Regions from separate parts of the Streptomyces sp. NPDC002785 genome, predicted to be linked through region 2. Evidence: riboswitches for the same ligand, from Rfam matches in the RefSeq annotation. Region 2 holds a riboswitch; the other holds the start of a gene.
What was found. A riboswitch is a leader RNA that binds a small molecule or an ion and turns the genes downstream of it on or off. The one in region 2 is predicted to bind cobalamin.
Positions count from the first base shown of each region.

Region 1: another riboswitch for cobalamin. It lies ahead of ABTZ94_RS08030 (cobalamin biosynthesis protein); the one in region 2 lies ahead of ABTZ94_RS14565 (ribonucleoside-diphosphate reductase subunit alpha).

Region 1 is NZ_JBEOVN010000019.1:37,554-44,437, reverse strand. It holds gene ABTZ94_RS08055 (hypothetical protein) at 1-110, opposite strand, end outside; gene ABTZ94_RS08050 (alpha/beta hydrolase) at 297-1,424, opposite strand; gene ABTZ94_RS08045 (class II aldolase/adducin family protein) at 1,550-2,209, opposite strand; gene ABTZ94_RS08040 (inorganic phosphate transporter) at 2,539-3,807, shown strand; gene ABTZ94_RS08035 (hypothetical protein) at 3,843-4,073, shown strand; cobalamin riboswitch at 4,244-4,374, shown strand; gene ABTZ94_RS08030 (cobalamin biosynthesis protein) at 4,519-5,532, shown strand; gene ABTZ94_RS08025 (cobyric acid synthase) at 5,529-6,884, shown strand, end outside.
Region 2 is NZ_JBEOVN010000048.1:15,203-22,086, forward strand. It holds gene ABTZ94_RS14545 (sugar ABC transporter substrate-binding protein) at 1-1,125, opposite strand, end outside; gene ABTZ94_RS14550 (GntR family transcriptional regulator) at 1,405-2,169, shown strand; gene ABTZ94_RS14555 (DUF3311 domain-containing protein) at 2,437-2,691, shown strand; gene mctP (monocarboxylate uptake permease MctP) at 2,688-4,325, shown strand; cobalamin riboswitch at 4,491-4,618, shown strand; gene ABTZ94_RS14565 (ribonucleoside-diphosphate reductase subunit alpha) at 4,757-6,884, shown strand, end outside.

The sequences.
Region 1 (6,884 bases), on a different contig from region 2:
GCGATCCGTACGGCGTCGGCGAGGACCGTCCTGGCCTGGCGGGCCAGTTCCGCCCTGGGCGGGGTGCCCTCCGGGGGGCGGGGAGCCGGCCTGGTGCGCCGGGTGGTCACGGCCTTGCGAGCGGTGACAAGGGGTCGCGGGCGGACAAGTCGCAGCCTGGAGTCGCGCGGGGTACGGGACGTCACGGGGAGCAGTCTTGCCCCTGACGGCCCGAAAGCCCAAACGGAACCCGAATTCGCGGTGGAAGGGGGTGGCGGGCGGGGTCCGGCACCAATCGGCCGATCCCTCGCATCGGGTCACATCAGAGGCGTGAGGAAGCGGCGCAGGGCCTCTTCGTAGTGGACCGGGTCGGCATTCCACATCGCCGCATGCGGAGCCTGCGGTACGGCGCGCAGGGCGACCAGGTCCGGGCGGCGGGCTGCGAGATCGCGGGACGGCTGCCAGGGGGCCAGGGTGTCGTCCGGGCCGTGGAAGATCAGGGTCGGGACATGCAGTGCCGGTGCGAAGGAGCTGTCCAGGAGCCCGGCGCCGCGCAGCCCGGTCTGTCCCTGGGCGGCGCGGACGGCGAGCGGCAGCAATGCGGTCGGGACACCGCGGGCGAGGGCCAGGGCGCGCAGCGTGGTGACCCAGTCCAGGACCGGGGAGTCGAGGACGAGACCGCAGATCCGGCCGCGGAGCGCGGAGTTGACGGCCGCGTGCAGCGCCATCGAGGCACCGGTGGACCAGCCGTGCAGGACGAGCTGCTCGGCTCCGTACCGCACGGCGAAGCGGATCGCCGCGTCCAGGTCGCGCCATTCGGATTCGCCGAGGTGGGTGAGGCCGTCCGGAGAACGCGGCGCTCCGGCATCGCCGCGGTAGGCCAGGTCGAGCACGGGCAGGCGCAGATCGTGCAGGAACTCCATGACGTTCATGGGGTGTTCCCAGGTGGTGCCGAGGCCGTGCACGGTGATCACCCAGGTGTCACGGGCGCCGGGCAGGAACCAGGCGGGCAGGGTGCCGAGTTCGCCGGGGATCTCGACTTCCCTGTGCTCGAGGCCGAGGGCCGAGGAGGGGTCGCCGCTGTGCAGCTGTGGGGTGATCCGGACCTTGGCGCCGGTTTCCAGGCTGCCGCGGTTGACGCGTTCCAGTCTGCGGACGACGGTGTCGGGGGCGTGGTGGGCGTGTTCCATCACCGGGCCGACGACGGCGTGGACGTCGTCTGCCACCAGTCCGTATGTACCGGGCCGCAGGGCGGCGAAGGAGCGGGTCAGGGTGACCTGCCCGGCCGCCGTGGCGTGCACGGTGATCCCGCGGTCGGTGGGGAGTGGTCGTCCGGACGGCGCTCCGAGGGCGGCGTCGCTGGCGTACCGGCCGGCCGCGACCGCTGCCGCACCGACGCCGAGGATCGTGGTGACGGCTGCTGCCGTGACTGTTGCCGGGCGCACTGCTCCAGTGTCGTGGGGTCCGCCACACCCGGCCAGCCGACGGGGGCCGTCCGGTGTGCCCCGGCGGGGGCGGGACGGGCAGATGGGACGGGACAGCCGGACAGCGGGGACAGGCAGGGGTCGGGTCAACCCGGTTGTCCGTATCCCTTCAGTGCCTCCTGTACGTCGCGCAGCTGGGCCGGGGAGAGCAGGTTCGGGGTGTGTCCGGGGACGGAGCTCGCGGCGAGCCAGAGCCGGCAGAGCCATTCCAGCTGGGCGGTCCTGTCGTACGCCTCGTCCAGGGTCGCTCCGTAGGTCACGGTTCCGTGGTTCTGGAGCAGGCAGCCCGTACGGCCCCTCAGGGCGGCGAGCATGTTCTCGGCCAGCTCCTCGGTCCCGTAGCGGGCATAGGCCGCGACCCGGACGGGGCCCCCGAGCATGGCGGCGGCGTAGTGGACCGAAGGGACCTCGGGAACCAGGGTGGAGACGGCCGTGGCGTGCACCGCGTGGGTGTGCACGACGGCGGCAGCGTCGCTGTTCCGGTAGACCGCGAGATGGAGCGGGAGTTCGCTGGTCGGGGCCAGTTCGCCGAGAACGCGGTTGCCTTCCAGATCGACGCCGACGGCGTCCTCGGGGCGAAGCCGGTCGTACGGCACTCCGCTCGGCGTGACCAGGACCGTCCCGCCGACCCGTGCCGACACATTTCCCGAGGTCCCGACGACGAGGCCGTCCGCCGCCGTCCTGCGGGCGGTGGCGACGACACCGCCCCACGCACGTTCGATCGCGTCCCGCTGCTGATCGCTCATACGGAGATCCTGCCAGCCCGGGTGGCGAACAGACATGCGATCGGCCGGATAAGACCGGCCGGCGAATGGGGGGTAGAAGAAGGAGTGGGGCCGGGTGCGTGTGGCGGAGCCATGGTGATTGACGACACGCGGCAGAGGTGCGTGCCCAGCCCCGCGACACCGCCCCCACCCGAATCGGCCATGCGCCCGGCCCACACCGCCCCACGAAGGGCAAACGGAACGGCCCGACTCCGGTTGGAGTCACCACAGCGCCCCGCTCAGTTCACCTTCCGTTCATCCAGGTTGCCTACGGTCCACATGCCAATGACGTCGAACGATTGCCTGGGTAAATGGAACACATCACGCTGCTGCTCGCGATTGTGATCGTGACAGCTCTAGTGTTCGATTTCACGAACGGTTTCCACGACACCGCCAACGCGATGGCGACCACCATCTCGACCGGCGCACTCAAACCGAAGACAGCGGTGGCCATGTCCGCCGTTCTCAACCTCGTCGGCGCGTTCCTGTCGGTGGAGGTCGCCAAGACGATCTCCGGCGGGATCATCAACGAGAACGGGCTGCGGACAGAAGTCATCTTCGCGGCACTCGTCGGCGCCATCCTGTGGAATCTGCTGACCTGGCTGGTCGGACTGCCGTCCAGCTCCTCGCACGCCCTGTTCGGCGGCCTGATCGGCGCCGCCGTGATGTCGGCCGGCTGGTCGTCGGTCAACGGCGGCACCGTCGTCACCAAGGTGCTGCTCCCCGCGGTCGCCGCCCCGATCGTCGCCGGTCTGGCCGCGCTGCTGGCCACCAGGCTGACGTACCGGATCGGCGGGAAGATCCGCAACGACGCACAGGAGAAGGCCACCGCCAAGGGCTACCGCGCCGGTCAGATCGCCTCGGCCGGACTGGTCTCCCTCGCCCACGGCACCAACGACGCGCAGAAGACCATGGGCATCATCACCCTGGCCCTGGTCACCGGTGGCGTCCTGCACCCCGGCTCCAACCCGCCGGTCTGGGTCATCGTCTGTGCCGGTACGGCCATCGCACTCGGCACCTACCTGGGCGGCTGGCGCATCATCCGCACCATGGGCAGCGGCCTCACCGACCTCAAGCCGCCGCAGGGCTTCGCCGCCCAGACCAGTGCGGCCACGGTCATCCTGGCCTCCTCGCACCTCGGCTTCTCCCTCTCCACCACCCAGTCCTGCTCCGGCGCTGTGATGGGCGCGGGCCTCGGCCGCCAGGGCGGCGTGGTCCGCTGGTCCACCGCCACCCGGATGTTCGTCGCCTGGGGACTGACCCTGCCGGCCGCGGGCCTGGTGGGCGCGGGCGCGGAACTCCTCACCAAGCAGGGCACCTGGGGTGTCGTTGTCGTCGCGGCGCTGCTGGTCGTGGGCTCCGGGGCGATCTGGCTGGTGTCGCGCCGCAAGCCGGTCGGCCACAGCGATGTCGCGCCGACGCCCGAGCCCGCAGGCGTCGTCACCACGGCCATCGCCGCCGTCAGCCCGCCGCTCACCGCGGCCCAGGCAGCGGCCCAGGCAGCGGCCCAGGAACTCAAGACCACCATTCCGGCCCCGGCCGGAACCACCCAGGAGCCGGCGCGACCCGCCACCGTCTAGGTCAGCCGCCTAGGCCGGCCGTCTAAGGATTCAGCATGAAAATCGACTGGGCAGCCCTCGGCTCCGTCTTCGGCGTCTCCCTCGTCGTCACCGTCGCGCTGGTGGGTCTCTTCACCCTGGGCATCGTCGGTCTCTCCAAGCAGCCCGAACCGGCGGCGCAGGGCGGCTCCGGCGGCTCGCTGCTGCTGGCCCGCGCCGGTGCGTACGTCTGTTTCGCGCTGTGCGCTGCGGCGGTCGCGTACGGGATCTATCTGATCGTCGCCTGAGCCCTCCTCCGCGCACTCCCGCAACGGGCCGGACACCTCGCGTGTCCGGCCCGTTGTGGCGTGCCCGGCCCGATGTGGGGCTCAGCACACTGCCCCGTCGCAGGTCAACGGCAGGTTGACGGGCGTTCGCGGAGCGTGGTGGACTGCCGGAGCCAATTACGGCGACAGCAGAGGAAGCCGGTGCGAATCCGGCGCGGTCCCGCCACTGTCACCGGGGAGCAGTCCCCCACACCGGAAGTCACGGCACGCGCGAGCGGGTTGGAAGGCCGGGGGAACTGCGGATCCGGGAGCCAGGAGACTCTCGTCGCCGGTCACGTCGAACCAGGGCGCGGACCCTGAGTGAGGACATATCGCCATGCCTGGCTGCCGTGCGTCCATTGCTGTGGCGCTCTCGACGAGAGCCGCCTGTACGAAGATCCTTCGAGGCGTAACGGCCGGTTGAGCCGTGCGTGCCGACCGCGTTTTCGCGTACGGCGCCACGGCCGGTCTGATCGGCGATCTGCTGCTCGGTGACCCCCGCAGGGGACATCCGGTCGCCGCCTTCGGGCGGGCCGCAGCAGGCGTCGAGCGCCGTCTCTGGCGCGACCACCGAGGGTGGGGCGCGCTGCACACGCTCGTCTGCGCCGGAGGCGCCGCGGGTGGTGCCGCGCTGATCACCCGTGCCGTACGCAGCCACCCCGCCGTCTCCGTCGCACTGACCGCGGCCACCACCTGGTCCGTCGTCGGCGGTACGTCCCTGGGGCGTGAGGCCCGGACCATCGGCGCCGCCCTGGCAGCCGGAGACATCGATTCGGCCCGCGAGCGGCTGCCGCATCTGTGCGGGCGCGACCCGCAGTCCCTCGACGGACCGCAGATCGCCCGCGCCGTGGTGGAGTCCGTGGCCGAGAACACCTCGGACGCCGTGGTCGGCGCCCTGGTGTGGGGCGCGCTGGCCGGCGTGCCCGGGCTCGTCGCCTTCCGGGCCGCGAACACCCTCGACGCCATGGTCGGCCACAAGTCGCCCCGCCACCGGCGCTACGGCTGGGCCTCGGCCCGCCTCGACGACCTCGCGGGCTGGCCGGGTGCCCGGCTCACAGCCCTGCTCGCCGTGGCCGCCGGGGGGCGGCCACTTGGAGCGGTACGGGCGTGGCGGGCCGACGCGGCCAAGCACCCGAGCCCCAACGCGGGCCCGGTGGAGGCCTCGTTCGCGGGTGCGCTCGGCGTACGGCTCGGCGGGACCCTCGCGTACGGCGGCCGGGTCGAACACCGCCCCGTCCTCAACGGGGAGACGGGCCGGGCGGTGGAGACCGAGGACATCGAACGCGCGGTACGGCTCTCGCGCCGGGTGAGTGCGCTGGCTCTCGGCATGTGTGTGGCGGGACGCCTGGGTGCGGGCCTCGTCGCACGACGGATCGCAGGACGTCGGTCCGCAGGACTGCAGGTCGCAGGAGATCGGATCGCAGGACGGAGAAGCACATGAGCGGCGGGCTGCTGGTCGCCGGAACCACCTCGGACGCGGGCAAGAGCGTCGTCACGGCAGGCATCTGCCGCTGGCTCGTGCGCCGGGGCGTGAAGGTGGCGCCCTTCAAGGCGCAGAACATGTCGCTGAACTCGTTCGTCACCCGCGAGGGCGCCGAGATCGGGCGCGCCCAGGCCATGCAGGCCCAGGCCGCCCGGGTGGAGCCGACCGCGCTGATGAACCCGGTCCTGCTCAAACCCGGCAGCGACCGCTCCAGCCAGGTCGTCCTGATGGGCAGACCGGTGGGCGAGATGAGCGCGCGCGGCTACCACGGAGGCAGGCAGGAGGCGCTTCTCGGCACGGTCGTGGACTGCCTGGAGCGGCTTCGGGACACGTATGACGCAGTGATCTGCGAGGGGGCGGGCAGTCCGGCCGAGATCAATCTGCGGCGCACGGACATCGTGAACATGGGCATCGCACGGGCGGCACGCTTCCCGGTGGTGGTCGTCGGCGACATCGACCGCGGTGGCGTCTTCGCCTCGTTCTTCGGTACGACGGCACTGCTCGACGCCGAGGACCAGTCGCTGATCGCCGGCTACCTCGTCAACAAGTTCCGCGGCGATGTGTCGCTGCTGGAGCCGGGTCTGGAGATGCTGCGCGGGATCACCGGGCGGCAGACGTACGGGGTGCTCCCCTTCGCCCACGGCCTCGGGATCGACGAGGAGGACGGTCTGAGGCCCGCTTTCAAGAACAGCACAGCGCTGCGCGGAGCCGTGCGCGAATCGGTCCTCGCGCCACCGCACGGCGACGACGTGATGCGCGTCGCGGTGTGCGCCGTACCCCTGATGTCGAACTTCACCGATATGGACGCACTGGCCGCCGAACCGGGCGTCGTCGTCCGCTTCGTGGACCGCGCCGAGGAACTGGCCGACGCCGACCTCGTCATCGTGCCGGGCACCCGCGGCACCGTGAAGGCACTGGCCTGGATGCGCGAGCGCGGCCTCGCCGACGCCCTGGTACGGCGCGCCGCCGAGGGCCGGCCGGTCCTCGGCATCTGTGGCGGCTTCCAGATCCTCGGCGAACACATCGAGGACGAGGTCGAGTCGAGGGCCGGGCACGTCGACGGCCTCGGCCTGCTGCCCGTACGCATCCGCTTCGACCACGAGAAGACCCTCGCCCGCCCCGTCGGCGAGGCGCTCGGCGCCGCTGTCGAGGGGTACGAGATCCATCACGGCGTCGCAGACGTACGCGGCGGGGAAGGGTTCATCTCCGACGGCCGAGGGCGCAGCCTGGACGGCTGCCGGGTCGGCGCCGTGTGGGGCACCCACTGGCACGGCTCGCTGGAGAGCGACGAATTCCGCCGCCGTTTCCTG
Region 2 (6,884 bases):
GGCCGCGGTCTCCGGCTTGGCCTTCAGCGGCTCAAGCTGCTTGGTGTTGTTCGGGAGGATGTTCTTGGAGGCGAGCACCTCTTCGGACTTCTCGCTGGTGAACATCGAGATCCACTCCTCGCCAAGGTCCTGGATCTTGGACTTGGAGATGGTGGCCAGGTCGGAGCCGCCGATGAAGGAGGGGAGGGCCTTGCCGTTCGGGCCGGGCATACCAGTGGTGGCGATCTTGCCTTCCAGCTTCGGGTTGCCGTTCGCCTTGGAGTCGACGACGCTGCCGGCTTCCCAGCCGTTGCCGTAGAGAAGCGCGGTCTTCTCATTGGCCATGACGTTGGCGTGGTCCGCCTCGTCCTTGGTCTTGTCCCCGTGGTTGTACTTCTTGACCAGGTCGACGAAGTCGGTGATGCCCTTCTGGGCCTCGGGGGTGGAGAGGGTGGACTTCCACTCCTTCTTGCCCTCGTCGTACTTGGCTATCCGGCCGCCCTCGGCAGCGACGTAGGACATCGCGGCGTACCAGTACCGACCCGGCAGGTACAGCGGCGAGAACGCCTTGTCCTTGCCGTACTTCTCGCCGACCTTGCCGAGCGCGGCGGTCAGCTCGTCCTGCGTGGCGGGGAGGGTGTCCTTGCCGGTACCGGCCTTGAACATGTCCTTGTTGTAGATCGCTACGCGGGCGCCGGCGTAGTAGGGCACGCAGTACTGCTTGCCCTCGAAGGCGCAGGTGTCCTTCAGACCCTTGATCCAGGTGTCCGAGTTCTCGTACTTCTTCGGGTCGATCTCGCCAAGAGCCCCGTTGAGGATGTACGTCATGGTCTCGGTGTTGCCGAGCTCGACGACGTCCGGGAACTTGTCACCGGCCAGAGCGGCGTCGAGCTTCTTGGCCTTGTCCGCCCACGTCTGGTACTGGACATTGACCTTGACGTTCGGGTACTTCGCCTTGAACTGGCTGTTGACATCCTTGACCAGCTCGGGCCAGGTGCTCTGCGCGTCCGACATCAGCCAGACGGTGAGCGTCTCCTTACGGTCCTTCGGGTCCTTGGACGAAGTCTTGTCGTCATCCGAACCGCACGCCGCGATCGAAACCAACATGCCCGCGACGCCGATCGCCGCGATGAGCTTGCGCTTCACGCCACCCTCCTCAGGGATGCTGCAACCCCTGCCCACCGCGAAGACCGTCGACGAGTACTGCTGGGGCTGGAACCTGGTCTTTAATGGTTTAGACCAGCACCGGGAGCTTGGCCTAGACCTTTTGGGGTGTCAAGGGTGTATAAGAAGTGCACTCGCGTCCGTTATAGGACCGACACCTGAGGGAGGGCGACGAGCCGTGACCGGACCGTGCCACCATGTGAGCCGCGACAGACGGAGGAGCCGGTGACGGCAGCAACGCAGCAGTCGGGAAGGCGGGCCATGGGCACCGACGGGGGCAGTACGGAGAACGAGACGGGCGCGGCCACGCGGACGGCGCGCGTCCCGAAGTACTACCGGCTGAAGCGACATCTCCTCGACATGACGGACACCATGCCGCCGGGCACCCCCGTGCCACCGGAGCGGACCCTGGCCGCCGAGTTCGACACCTCGCGCACGACGGTGCGTCAGGCGCTCCAGGAGCTGGTCGTCGAGGGCCGGCTGGAGCGCATCCAGGGCAAGGGCACCTTCGTCGCCAAGCCGAAGGTCTCACAGGCCCTGCAACTCACCTCGTACACCGAGGACATGCGCGCCCAAGGACTTGAACCGACGTCCCAGTTGCTGGACATCGGCTATGTCACGGCGGACGACACGCTCGCCGGGCTGCTCGACATCACGACCGGTGGGCGAGTACTGCGGATCGAGCGGCTGCGGCTGGCCAGCGGGGAACCGATGGCGATCGAGACCACGCACCTCTCGGCCAAACGCTTTCCGGCGCTGCGTCGTTCACTGGTGAAGTACGCCTCGCTCTACACCGCCCTTGCCGAGGTGTACGACGTCCGGCTGGCCGAGGCCGAGGAGACCATCGAGACCTCGCTCGCCACCCCGCGCGAGGCCGGACTGCTCGGTACGGATGTGGGCCTGCCGATGCTGATGCTGTCCCGGCACTCGCTCGACGGGCGGGGCGAGCCGGTGGAGTGGGTGCGCTCGGTCTACCGGGGCGACCGGTATAAGTTCGTGGCGCGGCTGAAGCGGCCGACGGACTGAGTCCGGGTGCACCGGCCGACCGATTCCGGCCACCGCACCCTACGCACAACCGTCGCGGCCCCCGTGGAATCCACCACTCCACGGGGGCCGTTCGCATGCCTTGGTACGGACCAAGTGTCGTACGTTTGGCAGCACTCCGAACATGGGCACCCGCTCGCGGGACCGTTGCCGGACCGCAATGCGGACAGGGGGTGACGGTGACCGGAAACCTCCCCTAGATTTCCTGCGCACTACACCAGGTGATCAGCGAGGGGACGGAGTCGCCGCATGCCAGCAGGCCCAGAAGGAAAACCACCCACCGTCACACCCGTGCGGGTGGTCATCGCCCTCTGCCTCATCGCGCCGTTCGTGGCGATGCTCTGGGTGAGTTCGTATGCGAAGGTGGACCCCACCTTCATCGGTATTCCGTTCTTCTACTGGTACCAGATGCTCTGGGTGCTGGTCTCCACCACACTCACGATGATCGCGTACAAGCTGTGGCAGCGTGACCAGCGCGCCCGCAAGGGGGGTGCGTCGGCATGAAGGACGGCGTGAACGGCGTCGCGCTCGGTGTCTTCATCTTCTTCTTCCTGGCCGTCACGGTCATGGGCTTCCTGGCGGCACGCTGGCGGAAGGCCGAGAACGATGCCAGCCTCGACGAATGGGGCCTGGGCGGGCGGTCGTTCGGCACCTGGGTCACCTGGTTCCTGCTCGGCGGCGACCTGTACACCGCGTACACCTTCGTCGCCGTTCCCGCGGCGATCTACGCGGCGGGCGCGGCAGGATTCTTCGCGGTGCCGTACACCATCCTCGTGTACCCACTGATCTTCACCTTCCTGCCGCGGCTGTGGTCGGTCTCGCACAAGCACGGGTACGTGACCACCTCGGACTTCGTCCGCGGGCGCTTCGGCTCGAAGGGGCTCTCGCTGGCGGTCGCCGTCACGGGCGTCCTCGCCACGATGCCGTACATCGCGCTCCAACTCGTCGGCATCCAGGCGGTGCTGGACGTGATGGGTGTCGGCGGTGGCGAGAACACCCACTGGTTCGTCAAGGATCTGCCGCTGCTGATCGCGTTCGCGGTGCTCGCCGCGTACACCTACTCGTCCGGTCTGCGGGCGCCCGCGCTGATCGCGTTCGTCAAGGACGGACTGATCTACCTGGTCATCGTGGTGGCGATCATCTACATCCCGATCAAGCTCGGCGGCTTCGACGACATCTTCGCCAAGGCGAGCGAGGCGTTCTCGCAGACCAACCCGGCAACCGGCAAGCCGCGCGGCGCGCTCGCGCCGGGTGAGGCGGGCCAATGGGGTTACGCCACACTCGCGTTGGGTTCCGCGCTGGCACTCTTCATGTACCCGCACTCGATCACGGCGACGCTCTCCAGTCGCAGCCGCAATGTGATCCGGCGCAACACCACGATCCTGCCGCTGTACTCGCTGATGCTGGGCCTGCTGGCGCTGCTCGGCTTCATGGCGATCGCCGCCGGAGTCAAGGTGGACAACGGACAGCTGGCGATCCCGCAGCTGTTCGAGAACATGTTCCCCGACTGGTTCGCCGGGGTGGCGTTCGCCGCGATCGGCATCGGCGCGCTGGTGCCTGCCGCAATCATGTCGATCGCTGCGGCGAACCTCTTCACCCGGAACATCTACAAGGACTTCCTGAAGCCCGACGCGACCCCGGCCCAGGAGACGAAGGTCTCCAAGCTGGTGTCGCTGCTGGTGAAGGTCGGTGCGCTCGTCTTCGTCCTCACCATGGACAAGACGGTCGCGATCAACTTCCAGCTGCTCGGCGGAATCTGGATCCTCCAGACGATGCCGGCCCTGGTCGGCGGCCTGTTCACCCGGTGGTTCCACCGCTGGGCGCTGCTCGCGGGCTGGGCGGTCGGCATGGTGTACGGGACGGTGGCCGCGTACGGGGTCGCCAGCCCGACCCAGGCGCACTTCGGCGGGTCGTCCAAGGAGATCCCGGGCATCGGTGAGATCGGTTACATCGGTCTGACCGCGTTCGTGCTGAACGTGGTGGTGACGGTGGCGCTCACCTTCGTCCTGAACGCGGCGAAGGCACCCGCAGGAATCGACGAGACCTCCCCGGCCGACTACACGGCCGACGCGGGCGACCCGGGCGTCCGGGCGGAGCTCCCGCCGGCCACGGCGGGGGCACCGGGCGGCGGCCACTGACGACCGCTCCCACGGCCGGATGGCGGCCCGTCGAGCCCTTCTCACTGGGGCACGGCGGGCCGTTCGTCTGCTCCAAGAGGAGATCGCACGGCTTGTCCCGTCACCCGGGCGCATATTGCGTGACACAACATGTGGGGGCTGCCTCACCGGGCGGCCCCCACATGTATGCTCATGCTCGCTGTCGCCGCAGGGGAATCCGGTGCGAATCCGGAACTGTCCCGCAACGGTGTGTTCGGTGTGCTTTTGCGCACCTTCAAGTAAGTCCGAGGACCTGCCGACAGCGCATCCGGCTCGACCGAACCGGATGCCAGACGTCCGGGCCTCGCGGATGGGCCGGTGGACGCCGTAATGAGTGCTGCCCGACGCGGGCCCGCCTCTGCCCGGCTGCCCCGTTCTCCGCCGGCCCCGAGCCGAGCGAGGGAGAGCAGCTCGTGACCATCGCGCCAGCCGATCCGGCTTCAGTCGCCGTGTCCGAAGCGGCCGAGTCCGAGGGAACCGCACACGACGGACCGGGGACCGCACTTCTGCGGACCCTGACCGACCTCACCGTCGATCTGCCCGACACCGACCCCGGTCGCGTCGCCGCCGCCGCGCTGCGCGGCCGCAGCGCCCGGGCGGACGAGGCGGAGTTGCGCTCGCTGGCCACGGAGTCCGCCGCAGGACTGATCTCCGAGGACCCCGCCTACTCCCGGCTCGCGGCCAGGCTGCTGACCCGCACCATCGCGGACGAGGCGGCCGGTCAGGGCGCGGTGTCCTTCTCCGCCTCGGTCGCCGTCGGACACCGCGAGGGCCTGATCGCGGACCGTACCGCCGAGTTCGTCGCGCTGCACGCGGCCGCACTCGACGCGCTGGTGGAGCGTTCGCTCGCCGACGGCGCCGACGACCGCTTCGGTTACTTCGGGCTGCGGACCCTGCACAGCCGGTATCTGCTGCGCCACCCGCACACCCGCCAGGTCATCGAGACGCCGCAGCACTTCATGCTGCGCGTCGCGGCCGGGCTCGCCGAGGACGATTCGAAGCGCGCCCTGGACGAAGTCGCGGCGCTGTACGGGCTGATGAGCCGCCTCGACTACCTGCCGTCCTCGCCGACGCTGTTCAACTCCGGCACCCGGCACCCGCAGATGTCCTCCTGCTATCTGCTGGACTCCCCGCTCGACGAGCTCGACTCGATCTACGACCGCTACCACCAGGTGGCGCGGCTGTCGAAGCACGCGGGCGGCATCGGTCTCTCGTACTCCCGTGTCCGCGCCCGCGGTTCGCTGATCCGTGGCACCAACGGGCACTCCAACGGCATCGTGCCGTTCCTGAAGACGCTCGACGCCTCGGTCGCCGCCGTGAACCAGGGTGGCCGTCGCAAGGGCGCCGCCGCCGTCTACCTGGAGACCTGGCACGCGGACATCGAGGAATTCCTGGAGCTGCGCGACAACACGGGTGAGGACCAGCGTCGTACGCACAACCTCAACCTGGCGCACTGGATCCCGGACGAGTTCATGCGCCGGGTCGACGCGGACGGCGACTGGTCGCTGTTCTCGCCCGCCGACGTGCCCGAACTGGTCGACCTGTGGGGCGACGAGTTCGACGCCGCGTACCGGGCCGCCGAGGCCAAGGGGCTGGCCCGCAAGTCGATTCCGGCCCGTGAGCTGTACGGCCGGATGATGCGTACCCTCGCGCAGACCGGCCAGGGCTGGATGACGTTCAAGGACGCCTCCAACCGCACCGCGAACCAGACCGCCGAGCCGGGCCGCGTCGTCCACTCGTCGAACCTGTGCACCGAGATCCTCGAAGTCACCGACGACGGCGAGACGGCCGTCTGCAACCTCGGTTCGGTCAACCTCGGGGCGTTCGTGGCCGATGGCGAGATCGACTGGGAGCGGCTGGACTCCACCGTCCGTACCGCCGTGACCTTCCTCGACCGGGTCGTCGACATCAACTTCTACCCGACCGAGCAGGCCGGCCGGTCCAATGCGAAGTGGCGCCCCGTCGGCCTGGGCGCCATGGGTCTGCAGGACGTCTTCTTCCAGCTGCGCCTGCCGTTCGACTCCCCCGAGGCCCGCGCGCTCTCCACGAAGATCTCCGAGCGGATCATGCTCGCGGCGTACGAGGCGTCCTGCACGCTCGCCGAACGGTCCGGCCCGCTGCCCGCGTGGTCCGAGACGCGTGCCGCACGCGGTGTGCTGCACCCCGACCACTACGACACCGAGCTGAACTGGCCGGAGCGCTGGGACGCGCTGCGCGCCCGGGTCGCGAAGACCGGGATGCGCAACTCGCTGCTGCTCGCCATCGCACCGACGGCGACGATCGCCTCGATCGCGGGTGTGTACGAGTGCATCGAGCCGCAGGTCTCCAATCTCTTCAAGCGCGAGACGCTCAGCGGTGAGTTCCTCCAGGTCAACGCGTATCTGGTGGAGGAGCTGAAGCAACTCGGCGTGTGGGACGCGCGGACCCGTGAGGCGCTGCGCGAGGCGAGCGGTTCCGTGCAGGGCTTCGCCTGGATCCCGGAGGATGTGCGAGCGCTGTACCGCACGGCGTGGGAGATCCCGCAGCGCGGTCTGATCGACA